Regions from separate parts of the Kitasatospora sp. NPDC057738 genome, predicted to be linked through region 3. Evidence: riboswitches for the same ligand, from Rfam matches in the RefSeq annotation. Region 3 holds a riboswitch; each other region holds the start of a gene.
The links. Region 3 has a riboswitch for cyclic di-AMP ahead of ACFVGO_RS30145 (M23 family metallopeptidase). Riboswitches for the same ligand answer to the same signal wherever they lie in the genome.
Positions count from the first base shown of each region.

Region 1: another riboswitch for cyclic di-AMP. It lies ahead of ACFVGO_RS29895 (NlpC/P60 family protein); the one in region 3 lies ahead of ACFVGO_RS30145 (M23 family metallopeptidase).
Region 2: another riboswitch for cyclic di-AMP. It lies ahead of ACFVGO_RS00995 (peptidoglycan DD-metalloendopeptidase family protein); the one in region 3 lies ahead of ACFVGO_RS30145 (M23 family metallopeptidase).
Region 4: another riboswitch for cyclic di-AMP. It lies ahead of ACFVGO_RS26925 (transglycosylase family protein); the one in region 3 lies ahead of ACFVGO_RS30145 (M23 family metallopeptidase).

Region 1 is NZ_JBHVJT010000067.1:15,098-19,237, reverse strand. It holds gene ACFVGO_RS29905 (NYN domain-containing protein) at 1-14, shown strand, start outside; gene ACFVGO_RS29900 (NlpC/P60 family protein) at 213-1,250, shown strand; cyclic di-AMP (ydaO/yuaA leader) riboswitch at 1,589-1,742, shown strand; gene ACFVGO_RS29895 (NlpC/P60 family protein) at 1,753-2,889, shown strand; gene ACFVGO_RS29890 (NlpC/P60 family protein) at 3,129-4,140, shown strand, end outside.
Region 2 is NZ_JBHVJT010000001.1:231,819-235,958, reverse strand. It holds gene ACFVGO_RS01000 (MFS transporter) at 1-982, opposite strand, end outside; cyclic di-AMP (ydaO/yuaA leader) riboswitch at 1,274-1,474, shown strand; gene ACFVGO_RS00995 (peptidoglycan DD-metalloendopeptidase family protein) at 1,477-2,469, shown strand; gene ACFVGO_RS00990 (APC family permease) at 2,857-4,140, shown strand, end outside.
Region 3 is NZ_JBHVJT010000068.1:9,809-13,948, forward strand. It holds gene ACFVGO_RS30135 (GNAT family protein) at 1-130, opposite strand, end outside; gene ACFVGO_RS30140 (hypothetical protein) at 173-1,048, shown strand; gene ACFVGO_RS30145 (M23 family metallopeptidase) at 1,172-2,020, opposite strand; cyclic di-AMP (ydaO/yuaA leader) riboswitch at 2,033-2,191, opposite strand; gene ACFVGO_RS30150 (YiaA/YiaB family inner membrane protein) at 2,401-2,691, shown strand; gene ACFVGO_RS30155 (alpha/beta hydrolase) at 2,831-3,658, shown strand; gene ACFVGO_RS30160 (TetR/AcrR family transcriptional regulator) at 3,739-4,140, shown strand, end outside.
Region 4 is NZ_JBHVJT010000055.1:15,528-19,667, forward strand. It holds gene ACFVGO_RS26915 (SDR family NAD(P)-dependent oxidoreductase) at 1-94, opposite strand, end outside; gene ACFVGO_RS26920 (cytochrome P450) at 395-1,819, shown strand; cyclic di-AMP (ydaO/yuaA leader) riboswitch at 2,041-2,209, shown strand; gene ACFVGO_RS26925 (transglycosylase family protein) at 2,215-3,120, shown strand; gene eno (phosphopyruvate hydratase) at 3,434-4,140, shown strand, end outside.

The DNA.
Region 1 (4,140 bases), on a different contig from region 3:
TGGCGCGCCCCTGACCCCGAGCGGCCGTGCGATGCCTGGTCAGGAGTGGTTCCGGGATGGTGTGCGGGTCCCGTGTCGTCAGTGTGCGGACCGGAGTTCACACCTTCGGGGGAGTGGCAAAACGGATAGATCTTCACTAGGGTCTGGCGTCAAACCTATTTTCCGGAATCTCATCCCATCAGGTGAGTCCGTTGGAAGAAGGAGCAGGACCCTTGGCCTCCCACCGCCGTCCCAAGCAGCCGAGCCGCGCGCGGATCTCCGTGCTCACCGCTGCTGCTGCGACCGCGGTCGCCCTCTCCGCCCAGGTGGCCGCGCACGCCGCGCCGCAGCCGAACAAAACGGACGTCAAGGCGCAGATCGACCAGCTCCAGGAGGAGCAGGAGCAGGCGGCGGAGAAGTACAACGGCGCCAAGGAGCGGGCCGACCAGCTGCGCAAGCAGGCCGACCAGCTGCAGGACCAGGTGGCCCGCAGCCAGGAGCAGATGACCCAGCTCCAGGGCGGCCTCGCCGAGGTGGCGGGCGAGCAGTACCGCACCGGCGGCATCGACCCGTCCGTCCAGCTGATGCTCACCTCCGACCCGTCCGGCTACCTGGAGAAGGCCTCCACCGTCCAGCAGGCCAGCAGCAGCCAGGCCGAGGCGCTCAAGGGGCTGCTGGACCAGCAGCGCCGGCTGGACCAGGAGAAGGTCGAGGCCTCCGCCGTGCTCGCCTCGCTGGACACCACCACCAAGGACCTGAACCAGGCCAAGGCGGACGTCAACACCAAGCTGAAGGCCGCCCAGGACCTGCTGAACTCGCTGAGCGCCACCGACCGCGCCGCGCTGAAGGCCCAGCAGGCGCAGGACGACCGCGCCTCGCGCGGCAGCGACCGGGTCGACCTCAGCAGCCTGCCGCCGGCCAGCGGCTACGCGGCCGTGGCGATGGCCAAGGCGATGAGCAAGCAGGGCTCGCCGTACGTGTGGGGCGCCACCGGCTCGACCACCTTCGACTGCTCGGGCCTGATGGTCTGGGCGTACGGGCAGGCGGGCGTCTCGCTGCCGCGCACCTCGCAGGAGCAGGGCCACTACGGCACCCGGGTGCCCTCGCTGGACCAGGCCCAGCCGGGCGACCTGGTGGTCTACGGCAACGACATGCACCACGTCGGGATGTACATCGGCAACGGCATGGTGGTCCACGCGCCGCACACCGGTGACGTGGTGAAGGTGATGAAGGCCGACGCGATGTCGATCAACACCATCCGCCGGGTCTGACGGCCCGACACGCCCGCGGGGCCCTTCCGGGGGCTGTGAAAAGCGCCACCCCTCGTTCGGGGGTGGCGTTCGGCTTTCCGTCCCTTCGCGACCACATGCTGAGAACTGATCAGCCATCTGTGTGCCAGTGGTCACCATCGGTCATTTTCACAGAAGAACTTGGGAAATCTTTGGTCTTTTTTCTGACAAGGATTTGAACCGATCACGGTTCAGTTACTAGGGTCGTGCCCTGAACCACCGCACTGTCGATCGCCCAGCCAGGGTGGCGGCGGTGGTTACCGTCGAGTTCGTGAGGCAGCGGGGCAGGTCGAAGCGACTGCCCGACAGGGGAGCCCAGTGTTTTGGGGGCGCTGCGGAGCGGAGCCGGGGAACCACGTTCCTCCGGGGTGAATCGACGCCAGGTCGGCCGATGGAACGGCCGTGAGGCGTCGTAGGGCATGCTTCCGGCCCGAACCCGTCAGCTCACCCGGTAGGCGGACGTAGGAAGAAGGAGTCCGCCTTCGTGGCGTCCCATCGTCGTCCCAAGCCCGCAGGCCGCGCCCGGGTCTCGATCCTGACCGGTGTCGCCGCGGCAGCCGTCGTCCTCTCCGCGCAAGGCGCCCACGCCGACCCGCAGCCGACCAAGGAACAGGTCAAGGGGCAGGTCGACCAGCTCAACGAGCAGGCCGAGATCGCGACCGAGAACTACAACGCGGCCCAGGCCAAGCAGCAGGAGCTGGAGAAGCAGGTCTCCGGCATGCAGGACCAGGTGGCCCGTCAGCAGGCCCAGGTCACCGAGCTCCAGGGCGGCCTGGCCGAGATCGCCGGCGAGCAGTACCGCAACGGGGGCATATCCCCGACCGTCCAGCTGATGTTCTCCTCCAGCCCGGACACCTTCCTCAGCCAGGCCGACGCGCTGAACCAGGCCGGCAGCACCCAGAAGGGTCAGCTGAAGGAGCTCCAGGAGCAGCAGCGCAAGCTCGACCAGGACCGCAACGAGGCCCAGGGCAAGCTCGCCGAGCTGGAGTCGACCACCCAGCAGCTGAAGGCCTCCAAGGAGGAGGTCCAGGGCAAGCTGAAGGCGGCCCAGGACCTGCTCAACACGCTGACCGAGCAGGAGCGCCAGGCGCTGCGCCAGGCCGAGGAGAAGGCCGCGGCCGACGCCAAGGCCAAGGCCGACGCCGCCCAGGCCCAGCAGCAGCAGGCCGACCGCGCCTCCCGCGACAACAGCCGCGGCGACCTCGCGGCCGGCTCGACCGCCTCGGCCGGCTCGACCGCCTCCTCCCCGGTGAAGGTGGCCCCGGGCAGCTCGCGCGGCGCCGCCGCGCTCTCGGCCGCCGCCTCCAAGATCGGCAGCCCGTACGTCTGGGGCGCCACCGGCCCGGGCTCCTTCGACTGCTCCGGCCTGATGGTCTGGGCGTTCAACCAGGCGGGCGTGTCGCTGCCGCGCACCTCGCAGGCGCAGGCCTCGGCCGGCACCCGGATCGGCTCGGACATCTCCCAGGCCCAGCCCGGCGACCTGCTGATCTTCTACACCGACGCCCACCACGTCGGCATCTACGCGGGCAACGGCCAGGTGCTGCACGCGCCCAAGCCGGGCGCGTCGGTGCGCTACGAGGCCGTCACCAACATGCCGCTGGCCTCCATCGTGCGGGTCTGATCACCGCTCGGACGTTTCCAGGCCCGGCCTCCCCCAGGGGAGGCCGGGCCTGCGGTTTTTCCTGCGGCTTTTCCCGAGGGCCGATCAAATGTCCGACAACAGCCTGAATATTCGGGTTGGCAGGGGTTTGGACTCGCTTGCCCTGACTCGCTAACGTCTGCCACCGGACTCCCGCTCGACGGCCGCCCGTCCCGGTGCGGCGGCGGGAGCCGCGCCGCAGGATTGGAGCCGCTGCCGCCATGCCCGTGCACCGCCGTTCCCAACTGCTCGCCCGGGCGCTGGTGCTGACCGCGGCCGCCGCCACCGCCCTGGGTGTGGCTGCCGGAGGCAGCGCCCAGGCCGCCCCCGGCAGCCCCGACCCGGGCGACCGCCAGGACGTCAAGACGCAGGTGGAACAGCTGTACGACGAGGCCGAGCAGGCGTCCGAGAAGGCCAACGCGGCGCAGGAGGCCCAGCGGCGGCTCCAGGGCGAGACCACGATCCTCCAGGGCGAGATCGCCGTGGCCCAGGACCAGCTCAACGGGCTGCGGGGCGACCTCGCGACGGTGGCCGGGGCCGAGTACCGCGGCGGCGGGATGACCCAGACCGCCCAGCTCATCCTCTCGCCCGACCCGGAGGGCTACCTGTCCCGCGCCCGCGCCCTGGGCCAGGCCGCCGCGCGCCAGCAGGAGACCCTGCACGAGCTGGTCGCCCGGCAGCGCCGGCTCGACCAGCGCCGGACCGAGGCGGCCGGCAAGCTCGACGAGCTGGACCGGACCCGCCGCTCGCTCGCCGACAGCAAGCAGCAGATCCAGCAGCGGCTGGCCAGGGCGCAGAAGCTGCTGAACGGTCTGGGCGCCGCCGAGCGGGCCCGGCTGACGGTCCAGGACGCCCGGGACGCCGAGCAGCGCGCCACCCGGGGCACCGACCGGCTGGACCTCGGCACCGCCCCGCCCGCCTCCGAGCGCGGGGCCGCCGCGCTGGCCGCCGCGGTGCGGATGATCGGCTCCCCGTACGTCTACGGGGCCACCGGCCCGCACGCGTTCGACTGCTCCGGTCTGATGTACTACAGCTGGCGGCAGGCCGGAGTGACCCTGCCGCGCACCTCGCAGGCCCAGGCGTACGCCGGGCAGCGGGTCAGCCTGTCCGAAGCGCGACCGGGAGACCTGGTGATCTTCTACCGGGACATGCACCACGTCGGCATGTACGCCGGCGGCGGCGTGATCGTGCACGCCCCCCGCCCGGGCGCCAAGGTCCGCTACGAGAGCGTCA
Region 2 (4,140 bases), on a different contig from region 3:
GGCGCCCGGCGCGCGCGGACAGCGCCAGCATCAGCACGGTGATCGGCACCAGGGCGAAGCCCGACACCAGCGGCGAGAACCCGGACACGATCTGGAGCTGCACCACCAGCAGGAAGAAGACGCCGCTGAACGCCGCGTACACGCACAGGGTGACCAGGTTCACCGCGGTGAACAGCCGGGAGGAGAACAGCCCGAGCGGCAGCATCGGTTCGGGGGCGCGGCGCTCGACGGCCACGAAGGCGACGCCGAGCGCCACCCCGATCACCCCGCTGACCCAGACCGCCGGGGACAGGCCCTCGCCGGCCGCGGTCAGCGCGTAGGTGATCGCGCCGAGCGCGAGGGCGGCGAGCACGGCGCCGAGCACGTCGAAGCGGCCGGTGGCGGCCTCGTCCCGGGTCTCCGGCACCGACCGGGTGGTCACCGCGATCACGGCGGCGGCGAGCGGCAGGTTCAGCAGGAAGATCCAGCGCCAGCCGGGGCCGTCCACCAGCCAGCCGCCGAGGAAGGGGCCGATCGCGGCGGACACCCCGCCGAGGCCGGACCAGAGCCCGACCGCGGCCGAGCGGTCGTCGGGGTGGAAGACGGCCTGGAGCATGGCGAGCGAGCCGGGGGTGAGCAGCGCCCCGCCGATGCCCTGGACGGCGCGGGCGGCGATCAGCACGTGGATGTTCGGCGCCGCGGCGCAGGCCGCGGAGGCGATGGCGAACCAGACCACGCCGATCAGGAAGACCTTGCGCCGCCCGTACCGGTCGCCGAGCGCGCCGCCGAGCAGGATCAGGCCCGCCAGGGTGAGCAGATAGGCGTTCAGAGTCCATTGCAGGGACGCCAGGGAGGCGCCGAGGTCGGCGCCGATCCGGGGCAGGGCGACGTTCACGACGGTGCCGTCGAGCATCGCCATGCTCGAGCCGAGCACGGTCGCCAGTAGTACCCAGCGACCCTGCGCGGTGCCCAGGCGCAGGGTGCCGGCCTCGGAGGTGGCCACGGGCGAATCCTGCGCTGCCGGGGCGCACGTGACAAGGGTCACCGGTGGGTGTGTTGACGGTCGGCGGTGCGTGAACGGGTGGCTGCGTTCCGTCGCCGATCTCGGCGCAGGGTCGTGGATCAGTGGCGGGGGGTGAATGGGTTGTGTACGCACCGTGGGGTCCGGTCTGCGGAGGGTCACCGGAACGGGGGAGATGGTTGCCCTTTCAAGAGATCGACATTGCTTCACCCGAACGGATGGGTTTTAGTTCAGCGACCGCCCGGCCAGTCCGGACGGATCCACCGGGTGGAACGCCGAGTCCTGCCGCTGCCCGGTGGTTCGAAACGAACTCTGTACGGCAGGAGCGGGGGACCCACAGGTAAGTCGCCGGACCGGAGTTCGCGCCTCAGGGCGCGGGCGTCCAGGACCGGCTAGGGGTGAAGCCGCGCATGCGGCCGGGCAACTCCAGCCCGAACCCGACAGCTCACCTCGCAGGCGTCGGAGAGGAAAATTCCATGCCTGCTCAGGCTCGTCGTATCGCCCTGCCCCGCGCCGCCCGTATCGGCATCGCGACCGCCGTCACCGGTGTCTCCTTCGCCCTCCCGCTCGTCACCGCGGTGAGCGCCCAGGCCCACACCGTTCCGGCCGCCCCGGCCGCGCAGGCCGCCGCCTCCACGGACGCCAAGCCGGCCGCGCCGGCCGCTGCCCCGGCCACCCCGGCCGCGCAGGAGAGCTACCGCGTCGTCAGCGGAGACACCCTGTCCAAGATCGCCGACGCCAAGAACGTCGAGGGCGGCTGGCACGCGCTGTACGAGCAGAACCGCTCGGTCGTCGGTGCCGACCCGAACCTGATCTTCCCGGGCCAGCAGCTCGCGCTGTCGGGCCACGCCGCCGCGCCGGCCGCCGACGCCGCCCCGGCCAAGCCGGCCGCCCCGGCGAAGCCCGCCCAGCCGGCCGCCCCGGCGACCCAGGCCGCCAAGCCGCAGGCCCAGGTCCAGGTGAAGACCGAGGCCGCCAAGCCGTCCGCCCAGCTCCAGACCCAGCTGCAGGTCGCCGCTCCGGCTGCGGTCGTGACCGCCACTCCGGTCGCCGCCGCCACCTCCGGCTTCGTCGCCCCGCTGGCCAACCCGAGGCTCGGCACCGCCTACGGCGTGGCCGGCTCGATGTGGGCCTCCGGCCACCACACCGGCCAGGACTTCGTCGCCTCCACCGGCACCCCGCTGCGCGCCGTCGCCAACGGCGTCGTGGTCAAGGCCGGCAACGGCGGCGCCTACGGCAACGAGGTCGAGATCAAGCTCGCCGACGGTCACTACGCCGAGTACGCGCACCTCTCCTCGATCGGCGTGAGGATCGGTCAGGCCGTCACCGCCGGCCAGCAGATCGGCCTCTCCGGCGCCACCGGCAACGTGACCGGCCCGCACCTGCACTTCGAGATCCGCAACGGCTCGGAGTACGGCTCGGACATCAACCCGGTCGCCTACCTGCGCGCGCACGGCGTCGCGCTCTGATCCGGGGCCGCTGAGCGCCGAGGGTTTTCGGAACCACCGCTGCTGCGGGGCGAATCGATCCTCCGGGATGGTCATGTCGGGTGACCGCTCGACCGGGTGATCGCCGCACGGCGGACATGGGCGCGGGACACGCCCAGGCCGGCCCGGCCGCACGAGGACCTCCTCGTACGGCCGGGCCGGCCGCTGCCGTTTCCGGGCCCGTCCGGTCGTGCCCCGGCCGTCCGGCGGGTTCCGGAGCGTCGTTCGACCGGTCGAACGCGGCGTCAACCCGACTGCTCCGGAGGGCCGTCGGCCCGATCGCGGGGCTGCTCCGGCGCGCCATGCTGTCGGACGGTCAGCGTCCGGCCGGTCCGGCGGTCGGGCGGGTCCGGGAGGCGAGGAGGCCGGATGGCGGTCCGGAGCGGGGACGTGGCGGGGGAGAAGGCCGGGCGGGAGCGGCCGGGGACGGGCGGCGTCGACCGGCTGAAGGCGGACTCGGTCGGCCTGGTCGGCGTGGTGTTCATGGCGCTCGCCACCGCCGCCCCGATCACCGCGATGACGGGCAACCTGCCGATCATCGTCGGGCAGGGCAACGGCGCCGGCGCGCCCGCCGCGTACGTCGTGGCGACCGTGGTGCTGACGGTGTTCTCGGTCGGGTACGTGGCGATGGCCCGGCACATCACCGCGGCCGGCGCGTTCTACGGCTACGTCTCGCACGGGCTGGGCCGGGTGGTCGGGATGGCCTCGGGGCTGCTCGCGGTGCTGGCGTACGTCGTCACCGAGGCCTCGGCCCTCGGCTTCTTCGCGTACTCGCTGCGCGGACTGGTCCGTTCGCAGCTGGGGGTGGACCTGGGCTGGGGCTGGTACGCGCTGTTCGGGGCGACGGTGATCGGGGTGATGGCCTGGTTCGACCTGCACCTGACGGCCAAGGTGCTCGGGGTCGCGCTGGTGCTGGAGATCGGGGTGCTGGGGGCGGTCTCGTTCGCGGTGCTGTTCTCCGGCGGCGGGCCGGACGGGATCGTGGTCGGGGCCGTGAACCCGCTGAACGCGCTGAGGGGGGTGGGTGGTTCGGGCGCGGCGGCGGCCGGGCTCGGCCTGTTCTTCGCGTTCTGGTCCTGGGTGGGATTCGAGTCCACCGCGATGTACGGCGAGGAGTCCCGCGACCCCAAGCGGGTGGTGCCGCGGGCGACGCTGGTGTCGGTGATCGGCGTCGGGCTGCTCTACGTCTTCGTGTCCTGGATGATCGTGTCCGGCAACGGCGTCGGGCGGGCGGTCGCGGTGGCGAGCGGCGCCGTGCCGGGCAAGGACGGCAACAGCCTGTTCTTCGACCCGCTCGGCGCGCACCTGGGGGCCTGGGCGGTGAAGGTGTTCCAATGGCTGGTCGTCACCGGCTCGTTCGCCTGCGCGATGGCCTTCCACCAGTGCGCGGCCCGGTACCTGTACGCGATCGGCCGGGAGGGGCTGCTGCACCCGGCGCTCGGCCGCACCCATGCGCGGCACGGTTCGCCGCACGTCGCCTCGGTGGTGCAGTCGGTGATCGCGGTGGGGCTGGTGGCGGGGTTCCTGGCGGCCGGGATGGACCCGTACGCGCACCTGTACACGCTGCTGGCGCTGCTCGGGACGATGGCGATCCTGGTCGTGCAGACGCTCTGCTCCTTCGCCGTGGTCGGGTACTTCCACGTGCGGGGGCGG
Region 3 (4,140 bases):
TCGGCCCGAAGGGCAGGTGGCGGGTGACCTCCGGGTCGCCGAACAGCGCGTGCAGCGCGTCCACGTCGCCCTCGGTGAGGTGGTACTCGCGGACGGCCAGTCGCGGGCCGGTGAGTCGTACGGGGACCATGGCTGCCGACCCTATCCCCGCCCGGCGGCTACCGTTCGGACTATGAACGACGAAGACCTGCGGCTCGCCCCCCGCACCAAGGCCGCCGACCTGCTCGCCTGGGCGGCCGGGCAGGACCGCGCGCCGGTGGCCGAGGCGCCGCTGCGCGCGGTGCTGGCGCTGCTGGAGCTGGGCGACGGCAGGATGCACGACGGCTGGCCGGAACTGACCTCCGACGCGGTGGAGCACCTGCTGTACGAGCGGCTCCACCTGTACGTCCAACCCGCACCCGAGGAGGACCCGCTCGCCTACGGCGACGCCGTCCGGCTGCTGATCGACCACCAGCGGGCGGCCCGGCGGCTGAACGCCAAGCGCCAGGAGCGGCTGCACGAGGAGGCCGAGTGGCAGGGCGAGGTCGCGGCCGGGCTGCTGCGCCGCGCCGACCTGGTGACCTGGCCCCGGCTGTACGCGGTGCTGCTGCACGCGTACGGGGTGGACGTCACGGACGGGGCGGCGGTGCGGGACTGGCTGGCCGGCTTCGCGGAGCTCGCGGAGGAGGACCGGCTGGCCGCGTACGAGGCGCTGGTGCCGGCCGGCTGGCTGGACGAGCCGGACGAACAGGGCTGGGGCCCGGGCCGGGTGCTGTCGGTCGGCATGGCCACCGACGGCGCCCGGCGGCTGCTGGAGCAGGGCCTGATGCGGCGCAGCTACCGCAACCTGGCCGAGCTGACCGCGCAGGGGCGGCCGATGCCGGACGAACTGGCCGGGGACTTCGGGCAGTTCGAGGAGGCGGCGGTCGACGCTGCGCTCGACCTGTTCGGCGGGTGGACGGTGCCGGGACTGCCCCGGCTGCTGGTGACGGAGTTCCCGGAGCTGGCGCCGGAGCCGGGCCAGGAGGAGATCGAGGCGTACCTGGCGCAGCTGCCCGCCGAGGAGTGAGACCTCGCACGAAGGCCCCAGCCCGGAGCGGCTGCTCCGGGCCGGGGCCTTCTCGCGTGCGCGTCGGGTTCTCTCGCGCGGGTGCGCGGACCTCTCGCGGGTGCGTCGGGTTTCTCGCGCGGGTCAGGGGTTGAGGCCGCGCTGCTGGAGCCAGGGCTCCGGGTCGACCGGGGCGCCGCCGCCGGGGCGGACCTCCATGTGCAGGTGCGGCCCGGTGACGTTGCCGGTCGCGCCGACCTTGCCGATCTGCTGGCCGGGGGCGACCTTGCCGGAGCCCTTGGTGATCGAGGAGAGGTGGCAGTACCAGATCTCGGTGCCGTCGGGCAGGGTCTCGACGATCCGGTAGCCGTACGAGCCGGCCCAGCCGGCCGAGGTGATGGTGCCCTGGCCGAGCGCGTAGACCGGGGTGCCGGTGTCGGCGGCGAAGTCCAGGCCGGTGTGCAGGTTGGCCCAGTAGCGGGCGCTCTGGCCGTAGTGGGCGGAGAGCCGGTAGTCCTTCACCGGGAGGGTGAGGGCGGCGGCCTTGACCCGCTCGGCCTCCTCGGCGGCGCGCTTGGCCTCGGCCTCCTTGGCGACGGCCTTGGCCTCCGCCTCCTGCGCGGCCTGGAGCCGGGCAGTCTCCTCGGCGGCGGTGCGCTGGCTGTCGGCCTGGTGCTGGATGCGGGCGGCGAGCGCGAGGCCGGGGTCGGCGGAGAGGGCGACCGGGGTCTCGTCCGGGGCCTCGACGGCGGGGGCGGCGGCCGGGGTCGCCGAGGCGAAGCCGGTGGCGCCCAGGGTGGCGGCGACGGCGGTGACGCCGAGCAGTGGGGAGGCTCCGCGGGTCTGACGCGGCATCCGGTGGCGGTTGGTCTCGACCTCCGCGGGGAAGTCCTCCGGGCCGAAGGCCTCGGGGCCGTCCGTGCCGGGGTGGTCGAGGAGCTGGGTACCGGCTGCGAAGCCGGCCGGGTGTGCCGGGGTGTGCGTCGACGCCACGGAGGCGCGCTCCTTTCCTTCCTTCGCGCCTACCGGGTTAGCTGACGGGTTCGGAGCAGGAAGGTCTCCTACGGCTGGGCCGGAGCCCCGCCGATTCACCCCAAGGAACATGGTTCCCCGGCTCCCTGACCTGCCCGGAGGCGGGTCGGCGGGATTAGGCGACGGCGCACGGTGCCGTCTGGGTACGGCGTTGACAACCGCGCTGCGTTATCAAACGTTAATCCTAGGAGGCTCTGATTCCAAGCCATCCGTTCGGAGCAGCCTAGGGCAAAGTGATCGGACGTCAACGAACGACACCGGCGAACACCCCCCTCGCGCACGGCCCCATCTGAGTACTCCTACTCATGTGCGCCCCGGCCGGGCGGCCACATCCTGGCGCCATGAGCACATCGATGCAGACCCGCACCACGGCCGCGTACCACATCCAGGCCGTCCTCTCCTTCGCCCTGTCGGGCGTCGCCCTCGCCGTCGGGATCGCCTACCTGCCGGTCGGCGGATGGACCAGGGCCTTCCTCGGGATCGGCCTCCTCTACACCGTCACCTCGGCGTTCACCCTGGCGAAGGTGATCCGGGACCGGCAGGAGTCCAACGAGATGGTCACCCGGGTGGACCAGGCCAGGCTGGAGAAGCTGCTCAGCGAGCACGACCCGTTCAAGGTGGAGGGAGTCTGATCGCTCCTTCCTCTCCTCCCGCTCCTCCCGCTCCACCCCTCACCCGGCCGTTCGCTTGACGGCTAAGGCTATTAGCCTTAGCTTTATGGCTATCGGCCCGCACGCCGATGTCCCGCACCGGCGGCCCGAGGAGGACCCCATGAACGGCACCATCACCCCGAGCACCCAGTACCTGACCGTTCCCGGCGGCCGGATCGCCTTCGACGACACCCGGCGGGGCGACGGCACCCCCGTCGTCCTGCTCCCGGGCATGCTCGACAGCCGGGCCGCCTACCGGCACCTGCGCCCGCTGCTCGTCGCCGCCGGCCACCGCGTCGTCACCGTGGACCTGCGGGGCTTCGGCGAGTCCTCCGTCGAGTGGGACGACTACGGCCCGGCCGCGATCGCCGGCGACGTCCTCGCCCTGCTCGACCACCTCGGCATCGAGCGCGCCGTCCTCGCCGGGAACTCCTACACCGGGGCGACCGTCGTCAGGGCCGCCGGGGACGCGCCCGAGCGGGTCGCCGGGATCGTCCTGCTCAACGCCTTCGTCGAGAACCCGCCGCCGGGCGCCCTGATGCGCGGCGTCATGGGCCTGATGGGCGCCGCCCTCGTCCACTGGCCGGCCTCCTGGGGCTTCTACCTGCGCCGGATGGCCTTCCCGGGCGCCAAGCCCGCCGACTTCGACGCGTACGTGGACGGACTGGTCGCCGCGCTGCGCACCCCGGGGCGCAAGACCGCCACCCGCGGGTACGTCCACGGCGACTCGGCGCCGGTCGGCTGGACGGCCGCGGTGCGGTGCCCGGCGCTGGTGGTCATGGGCAGCAAGGACCCCGACTTCCCGAAGCCGGAGCTCGTCGCCGACCGGCAGGCCGCCGCGCTCGGCGCGCGCAAGGTGATGATCGAGGGGTCTGGGCACTACCCGATGGCCGACAACCCGGCGGCCACCGCCTACGCCCTGCTGCCGTTCCTCGCCGAGCTCGGCTGAGCCCCGCCCGGCCCCGCCGCCCGTTCCTGCCCGACCCCGCCCGATCCACCCGACGTCATCCGTACGGAGAGCCCGAACCCATGCCCCGCGTAGGACTGACCCCCGACCAGGTCGTCGACCACGCCCTCGCCCTCATCGACGAGCAGGGCGCCGAGGCCCTCACGCTGGCCTCCGTCGCCGCCCGGGCCGGGGTCGCCACCCCCTCGCTGTACAAGCACGTCAGCGGCGGCCTCGCCGAACTGCGGCTGCTGATCGCCGTACGGGTCACCGGGGACCTGGCCGACCGGCTGGCCGAGGCGGCCGTCGGGCGCAGCGGGGACGACGCCGTCGCCGCCGTGCTGCGTGCCTACCACGCGTACGCCACCGCGCACCCGCACCGCTACAACGCCCTCCCCCAGGCCCCGCAGCCCGACGACGACCTGGCCCGCGCGGGCGCCCGGCTCGTCGGCGTGATCATCGCCGTCCTGCGGGAGTACGGCCTC
Region 4 (4,140 bases), on a different contig from region 3:
CGGAGGCGCCGGCGGCGGCGAACCGGCGGGCGAGTCCCGCGCCCGAACCGCCGTCGAGGACCGCGATGACGACGACTGACCCGCTGACCCGCATGGCCTGCTCCTCCCTGTGGACGACACCGCACCGGCGCCCACGCGTACTGCGGAGGATCGTAGGCACGTCCTGACCCTCCGCAACAGGGATTACCCCGCAGGTGACCAGGCTCACGCCCGCACCGCGGCCAAGAGTCGGCCAAGAGCTGTCCATTGACCGTCCGCGGACAGTCAACGGGCCGTCCATGAACCGTCCATGGGCCGTCCACGGAACATCGGCAGGACGGCCGCGGACCGTCGGCGGGAGGAGCGGCGGCCCGCCGGAGCGGGGCGTGCCCGTCGCACCGGATACGGTCGGTCCATGCCAGCTCAGCCCGACTCCGCCCGGCCCGCCGCCACGCCGTCCGACGCCACCGCCCCGCAGCTGTTCACCTGGGAGTTCGCCTCCGACCCGTACCCCGCCTACGCCTGGCTGCGCGAGCACGCCCCGGTGCACCGCACCACGCTGCCGAGCGGGGTGGAGGCCTGGCTGGTGACCCGGTACGCGGACGCCCGGCAGGCGCTCGCGGACAGCCGGCTGTCGAAGAACCCGGCGCACCACAGCGAGCAGGCGCACCGCACCGGCCGGGTGGGCATCCCGGGGGAGCGGCAGGCGGACCTGATGACCCACCTGCTGAACATCGACCCGCCGGACCACACCCGGCTGCGCAGGCTGGTGTCGAAGGCGTTCACCCCGCGCCGGGTGGCGGAGTTCGAGCCGCGGGTGCAGCAGCTCACCGACCGGCTGATCGACGGCTTCGCGCAGCGCGGTTCGGCGGACCTGATCCACGAGTTCGCCTTCCCGCTCCCCATCTACGCGATCTGCGACCTGCTGGGCGTGCCGGCCGAGGACCAGGACGACTTCCGGGACTGGGCCGGGATGATGGTGCGCCACACGAAGCCGGGCCACGGCGGCGGGCAGCGCGGCGGCGTGGGGCGGGCGGTGAAGCGGATGCGGGCGTACCTGCTGGAGCTGATCCACCGCAAGCGAGCGGACCTCGGGGACGACCTGATCTCGGGCCTGATCCGGGCCAGTGACCACGGTGAGCACCTGACCGAGAACGAGGCCGCGGCGATGGCCTTCATCCTCCTGTTCGCGGGTTTCGAGACCACCGTGAACCTGATCGGCAACGGCACGTACGCCCTGCTGCGCAATCCGGAGCAGCGCCGGTTGCTGCAGGAGTCGGTGGCCCGCGGGGAGAGCGCGCTGCTGGAGACCGGGATCGAGGAACTCCTGCGATACGACGGGCCGGTGGAGATGGCGACCTGGCGGTTCGCGACCCGTCCGCTGACCATCGGCGGGGTGGACATCCCGGTCGGCGACCCGGTGCTGGTGGTGCTCGCCGCGGCGGACCGCGACCCGGCCCGGTTCGCGGCCGAGAACACCCTGGACCTGGCCCGGACGGACAACCCCCACCTGGGCTTCGGGCACGGCATCCACTACTGCATCGGCGCTCCGCTCGCCCGCTTGGAGGGTCGTGCCGCGCTGACCACGCTGCTTTCCCGGCTGCCCGATCTCCGGCTCGCGGAAAACGCGGACGACCTGCGGTGGCGCGGTGGTCTGATCATGCGTGGGCTGCGCGAACTCCCGGTGGAATTCAGTCCGGAGCGCCGTTCCCCGCACGCCTCTCCGCAGACCCCTCCGCACGCTCCTTCGCAGGCCTCTCCGCAGGCCTCTCCGCACGCTCCTTCGCAGGCCTCTCCGCAGGCCTCTCCGCACGCTCCCGCCACGCCTCCGACGTGCTGAGATCGCCCTGACGGGACGTCGCGAACCACCTGCCGACGGGGGTGTGAACACCCATCAATCCGGACATAACACCGCCGTTGGTAGGCGATCGAACACGCGCCGTAATTATTGTGTGATATCGACGATATGAGCTTGTGATTGGTCTGATGATCTGTCTACTCTCCCTGGAGTTCGCAGCTGCGGACCTCGTACGCGGAACGCCGAGTCCTGCCCGCCGCGTCACGGGAAACCGACCAGAACCCTGGGCAGGGGCGGGGGAACCAGGTTTGTTGCCGTCTCCCCACGGCTTGGGGTGAAGCCGCCCGAGCGGAATCGTTTCCGCATACGGCGGCCGGGCCACCTCCCGGTCCGAACCCGACAGCTCACCTCGCAGGCGTGCGGAGAGGGACCTCTTCATGCTGTTCGTTGGAACTGGCCGTCACCGTCGTCGCACCCAGGCCGAGAAGGCCATCGCCGTCGCCGGTGTGGCCGGCGTCGGACTCGCGATGCCGCTCCTCACCGCCACCGGCGCCTCCGCAGCCCCCGCCTCCACCTGGGACGCCGTCGCCCAGTGCGAGGCCGGTGGCAACTGGAGCATCAACACCGGCAACGGCTTCTACGGCGGCCTCCAGTTCACCTCCAGCACCTGGAAGGCGTACGGCGGCACCGCCTACGCGCCGCAGGCCAACCAGGCCAGCAAGGCCCAGCAGATCTCGGTCGCCGAGAAGGTGCTGGCCTCGCAGGGCCCGGGTGCCTGGCCGGTCTGCTCCCAGAAGGCCGGTCTGACCAAGGGCGGCGCCCCGGCCGCGGTCGACACCTCCTCGGACGCCAAGCCGCAGTCCGCGCCCAAGCAGCAGACCCCGAAGCCCGCCGCCAAGCCGGCCGAGAAGCCGGTCGCGCAGCAGCCCGCCGCCCAGAAGCAGGCCTCGAAGCCCGCCGCGCAGCCGGTCCAGCAGGCCGCCCCGCAGCAGCAGGCGCAGCCGCAGACCCCGGGCTTCTCCGGCAAGGCCGGCTGGGACGCCGACGCCAAGGTGTACTGGTACCAGAGCAACGGCGCCTGGTACTGGACCAGCCACCAGAGCGTCTACCAGCAGTACGCCGGCCAGGCCGCCGCCCAGCCGCAGTACGCCCCGCAGGCCGCGCAGTCGGCCCCGCAGGCCACCGGCCACGACTACACCGTCCGCGCCGGTGACACCCTGTCGACCATCGCCGCCGCCCAGGGCGTGTCCGGAGGCTGGCACGCGCTGTACGAGCAGAACCACGGCACGGTCGGCGGCGACCCGAACCTGATCATGCCCGGCCAGGTGCTGCACCTCGGCTGAGCCGGCCCGCTCGACGCCTGCCCGCCCGCCGCCGGCCCGCCCGCCGCGCCCGGTGCCGACGCCGCCTCACCCCGCCGTCCGAAGGGGACCGGTCCTACCGGTCCCCTTCGTCCGCATTCGACCGCTCCGGTGGGACAAGCTGGGACAAGCAGGTGAACTACCGGTGGGTAGTGGGGCCACACGCTGAGACGGGACCGAGGCGGACGTGGCCCCGGGAGCCCGGGCGGTTAGGCTCTGGTCGTAACGACTCCGCAATCGTCCTGCTGACAGCACCACCGTCAGACCGGACCCTGCTTCCGCAAGGAGATGCCTCGTGCCGTCCATCGATGTCGTCGTAGCCCGTGAGATCCTCGACTCCCGCGGCAACCCCACGGTCGAGGTCGAGGTCGGCCTCGACGACGGCAGCACGGGTCGTGCCGCTGTCCCGTCGGGTGCTTCCACCGGTGCCTTCGAGGCGCTGGAGCTGCGTGACGGTGACAAGAACCGCTACTTCGGCAAGGGCGTCGAGAAGGCCGTCCTGGCCGTCATCGAGCAGATCGGCCCGGAGCTGGTCGGCTACGACGCCACCGAGCAGCGCCTGATCGACCAGGCCATGCTGGACCTGGACGCCACCCCGGACAAGTCCTCGCTCGGCGCCAACGCCATCCTGGGCGTCTCGCTGGCCGTCGCGCACGCCGCCTCCGAGGCCAGCGACCTGCCGCTGTTCCGCTACCTGGGCGGCCCGAACGCGCACGTCCTGCCGGTCCCGATGATGAACATCCTCAACGGTGGGTCGCACGCGGACTCCAACGTCGACATCCAGGAGTTCATGATCGCCCCGATCGGCGCGGAGTCCTTCTCCGAGGCCGTCCGCTGGGGCGTCGAGGTCTACCACACGCTCAAGGGCGTGCTGAAGGAGCGCGGCCTGTCCACCGGCCTGGGCGACGAGGGCGGCTTCGCCCCGAACCTGGACTCCAACCGCGAGGCCCTGGACCTCATCGTCGAGGCCATCGAGAAGGCCGGCTACGTGCCCGGCCGTGA